DNA from 2 places in the Streptomyces sp. NPDC046335 genome. Region 1 is predicted to be linked to the other one. Evidence: riboswitches for the same ligand, from Rfam matches in the RefSeq annotation. Region 1 holds a riboswitch; the other holds the start of a gene.
The links. Region 1 has a riboswitch for cobalamin ahead of ACZ6JY_RS36350 (GHMP family kinase ATP-binding protein). Riboswitches for the same ligand answer to the same signal wherever they lie in the genome.
Positions count from the first base shown of each region.

Region 2: linked by a shared signal. The riboswitch ahead of ACZ6JY_RS38000 (ABC transporter substrate-binding protein) and the one ahead of ACZ6JY_RS36350 (GHMP family kinase ATP-binding protein) in region 1 are both predicted to bind cobalamin.

Region 1 covers NZ_JBVJFF010000019.1:101,048-103,241, forward strand. Annotated here, with positions in the region: gene ACZ6JY_RS36345 (ferric reductase-like transmembrane domain-containing protein) at 1-339, opposite strand, end outside; cobalamin riboswitch at 550-793, shown strand; gene ACZ6JY_RS36350 (GHMP family kinase ATP-binding protein) at 1,126-1,785, shown strand; gene ACZ6JY_RS36355 (cysteine synthase family protein) at 1,782-2,194, shown strand, end outside.
Region 2 covers NZ_JBVJFF010000022.1:25,624-27,817, forward strand. Annotated here, with positions in the region: gene ACZ6JY_RS38000 (ABC transporter substrate-binding protein) at 1-844, opposite strand, end outside; cobalamin riboswitch at 995-1,180, opposite strand; gene ACZ6JY_RS38005 (VOC family protein) at 1,188-1,616, opposite strand; gene ACZ6JY_RS38010 (AraC family transcriptional regulator) at 1,622-2,194, opposite strand, start outside.

The sequences.
Region 1 (2,194 bases):
CAGCCGGGCGGGGCGCGGCCCCGAAAGCAGGAGACCGAGCATGACCGTGCCCCAGGCCCACAGCAGGCCCGACCAGCCGAACGCCTGGCTGAGGAGGTACATCCAGTAGGTACCGGCGTCGTCCATGAACGGCATGACCGCGACCGTCGCCGAGTTGCCCGACTCCATGCGGGCGTACAGGAACGCGAAGACGGCCGCCGTGACCAGGACGGCGGCGCCCGCGTCGGGGAGCGCGGCGCGCAGGTCGGCGCGCAGCACGACGCGATCGGGCGGACGCCGCTCACGGGCGGGCGGCGGGGATGTCGTGCCGTCGTCCTCCGGGGTCGTCTCTGGCAGCATCCTGGGCCTTCCGGGCGCGGTACTCCGAGGGGAGGTGCGGGTGACGTCGACGCACCAGTGTGACCGGCGTGGCCGGAAATACGGAGGACACATTCGGCCAGAGTGTTGTCCGGGTCGGCCGAGTCGTCTCAAGGCTCCGATGCCGCCGCCCGGACGATCGCATCCGGACAACTGACGCCGCGCCCCTCCCGCAGCGGCGTGAGCCGCCCTACGCTCATGCCCGCAGTCGGTTCGCGTCTCCTGTCCGACCAGGTATTGGCGGCGCGACGCAAGAGGGAACCCGGTGGGAATCCGGGACTGTCCCGCAGCGGTGAGTGGGAACGAAAGCCGTCATCAGCACTGGCCCGAGTCGGTTCGGGGCCGGGAAGCGACGGCCGGTAGATGCCCGCCGGTGACCGGTGTCCCCGGTGAGCGAGCCCACGAGTCCGAAGACCTGCCACTGCGCCCGTACGTGCTGTGCGGGTGGTGCGCGGTGACCTCGAGGACTGGGTCGGCGGTACGGACGGGATACCCGCGGGGCACGCCCCGCACGGCGCCTCCTCCCCGGTCGCATTCCAGGACGCGGACAGGAGGAGGGGTTCGTGACGGGCCGTACCGTCTCCGGTGTCTGCCACGGCACCCTGGGCGAGCTGTACCAGGGTCCGCTGCGGGCAGGCCCCGATCCGGCCATCGCCGTCGTGTCGTTTCCCGTGGGCCGCCGTTCCCGGGTGACTTTCACCCACGGGACGGATCCGCCGGACCCGCTGCCGCTCGGGGAGAAGTCCGCGATCGCGGGCCCGGCTCTTCGTGGAGCACTTCGGGCTCACGCTGCCACCGGGCCGTTGGAGCGCCCACTCCGACCTTCGGGTGGGCGTGGGGATGGCGAGTTCGACCGCCGACATCGTGGCGACCCTGCGCTGCCTGTTCCGGCTCTTCGCCCTGCCGTATGACGCGGACGTGGTCCTCGGCGTCCTGGCGGCGATCGAACGGGCGGACAGCGTCTTCCTCGACGAGTTCGCCCTGTACCTCAGTGGCCGGCACCGGGTGGTGCGGCGGCTGGGCACGGACATCGGCTTCCACACCGCGTACATCACCGAGCCCGGGACGGTGGACACCGCCGCCGTCACCGACCTGCTGCTGGCGCACTACCGGCGGCACGGGGAGGAGTACGAACGGTGCCTGACCGACTTGCTGAAGGGATTCGTCTCCGGTGATCCGGCCGCGGTCGCACGGGCGGCCACCGCCAGCGCCGCCCTGTCACAGCGGGTGCTGCCCAAGGCGGCATTCGACAGCATGCTCGCCCACCAGGAGCGGTTCGGCGCCGACGGCGTCTTCGTCGCCCACACGGGCTGTCTGATCGGCTATCTCTTCCCCGGCCGCCCCGACGCCGCCCTGAAGTCCGAACTGTCCGCCTTCTTTCATTCGCTCGGCCAGCAGTGTTCCTTCGCCCAAGGAGGCTACGGGTGATCCACCCTCACATCGCCGACGCCCTGAAGGTCCCCGATCTCGTCCGGCTCTGCGACGGCCTCGTCCTGATCCGGTTCGAGTCGATGAAGATCTACTCCGCGCTCGCCGCTGTCCGCCACCTGCTGGAACGGGGCACGATCCGTCCGGGACAGACCCTGGTCGACAGTTCCAGCGGCATCTACGCCTACGCCCTGGCGCTGGCCTGTCACCGCTACGGCATGCGCTGCCACATCGTCGCGTCCACCACCGTGGACATCACCACCCGCGCCCAGCTGGAGATCCTCGGCGCCACCGTGGAACAGGTCCGGCCCTCCGAGAACCTCAAGCTGGACCAGGAGTTACGGGTACGGAGGGTGAAGGAGATCCTGGCCGACCACCCCGCCTGGCACTGGATGCGCCAGTACCACGA
Region 2 (2,194 bases), on a different contig from region 1:
CCGCGGCGGACTCCGCCGACTGCGACTTGCGGGTCAGGTCGCCGATGACGAGGACGTCGGGGTCGCGGTCGGCGACGGTCTCCCAGTTGATCTGGGGCCACTCCTCGTGGGTGTCGTCGAAGACATTCTCGGCGCCGAGCTCGCGCGTGATGATCCCGGGGGCGCCGCAGCAGCCCGCCATGTACGGGGCGTCGGAGTTGGCGAACCAGTAGAGGAGGGAGGTGTCGGAGGCGTCGATGTCCTCGGTGGCCCTGGCCACGCGGCCCTTCAGCTCCGCCACCAGCTTCTCGCCGCGCTTCTCTACGCCGAAGACCTTAGCCAAGTCCCGTACCTCGCCGTAGACGGTGTCCATGGTGAGGGTCTTCACGCGCTTGCCGTCGCCGCCGCCGTCGTTGTCCTTGCCCGCGCAGTCGCTGGGCGAGACGTAGACGGGGACGCCGACGTCGGTGAACTTGGCGCGGTCGGCGACGCCGCCCTTGCCGACGGTGTAGAGGAAGGAGGCGCTGACGAAGTCGGGCTCCTTGGAGAGGACCTTCTCCATGGCGGGGTAGCGGTCGGCGAGCCGCTCCACCCCGGCGTTGTCCTTCTCCAGATTCTTCAGGACCGGGTCGGTCCAGGTGCCGGTGCCCGCCATGCGGTCGGCGAGGCCGAGGGAGAGCAGGATCTCCGTGGAGCCCTGGTCGAGCGAGACGGCTCGCTGCGGCGGGGCCTTGACCTCGGTCTTCTCGCCGCAAGAGGCGACTGTCACGGGGTAGCCGTCCCGCGCGGCCCCCGCCGTCCTCGCCCCGTCGGCGGAACCGCCGCCGCAGGCGGTCAGCGTCGCGAGCACTCCCGCGCAGCACAGGGCGAACGGGACGAACCGGTTGAACGGGGAGGACAGAGAGAGCGGGGGAAAGGGGAACTGAAGTATTCGGGCTTTCGAGGACACGTGATCCCTTGAGTCTCACGGCTCATACGCGGAGCCTGGCCTGCGTCACGGCCCCTGCCGCCCGGTGTGCGGGCAGAGGCGCCAGCAGGTCTTCGGACTCGGGATCGACCGGGCGGAGCGCCTTCCCGGGCGTCCGTGGACGCCCAGTGGCCATGTGCTCCGCCCGTCCCCCTCACCGCTGCGCGTCAGTTCCGGATTCGCACCGGATTCCCTGGCCCAGGTGTGGGTTTGACTGGCTTGCGCAAGTTATCACGCGGGCTCAGGGGGTCTTGCCGGGCCTCGGCTCCCCGCGGTAGGTGCCGAAGAACCAGCGGTTGCCCTCGGGATCGGCGATGCCGAATTCGCGACTGCCGTACGGTTTGTCCTCGATCTCCCTGATGATCTCCACGCCGGCCTCGGTGAGGCGGGCGTACAGGGCGTCCACCTGGTCGGTGACGACGTAGGCACCGGAGGCGCCGGGCTTGCCGCACGCGCCGTCGGCCGCGGCCGGGTCGTACGAGCCGAGCATGATGCCGCCGCCCTCGGGCCAGTCGAGCTGGGCGTGGGCGACGCGGCCGCCGTCCTCGTACACGGCGGTGCGCAGGAAGCCGACGGTGCCGACGAAGAAGTCGATCAGGGCGTGGGCGTCCTCGGCCTGGAGGGTGGGCCAGATGGTGGGGGCAGGTGTGGTGCTCTGGGTGGTGTCCATGTCTCTTACTCTCCGTCCGGCGCGTGCGCCCCGGCTTGGATATTCCGGCACTCTTCGGCCAGCCAGCCGGTGGGGCTCGCTCCCGTGTACTGCCGGAAGTCCCGTACGAGGTGGGAGTGGTCGTAGTAGCCGCAGTCGGCCGCGGTCCGTGCCAGGTCCTGCGGGGCGCCCTTCGCGGCGGCGCGGGCCACGGCGGCCTTGGCGTGCTGGAACCGCATCAGGCGCGCCGCCTGTTTCGGGGCGAGGCCCGTCTCGGCGCGGAACAGCGAGGTCAGGCGGCGTTCGCTGAGCGCCACGTGGCGGGAGAGGCCGCCGAGGGTGCCCGCGCCGCGGTGCCTCGCCAGCCAGGCCCAGGCCTCGGCGACCTCCGGGCGTACGGAACCGGCCGCCCGGTCGTCGGCGGCGCGGCGGCGCAGATAGGCGGAGAGGGCGGCGAAGCGGTCCTCCCAGTCGTCGAGCTCGCAGAGGTGCTCACGGAGCTCGGCGGCGCGCTCGCCGAACACGTCCGTGCCGTGGACGACGAGCTCACCGGTCAGCGCGGCCGCGGGCAGGCCGAGGAGCGCGCGGGCCGCGAGGGG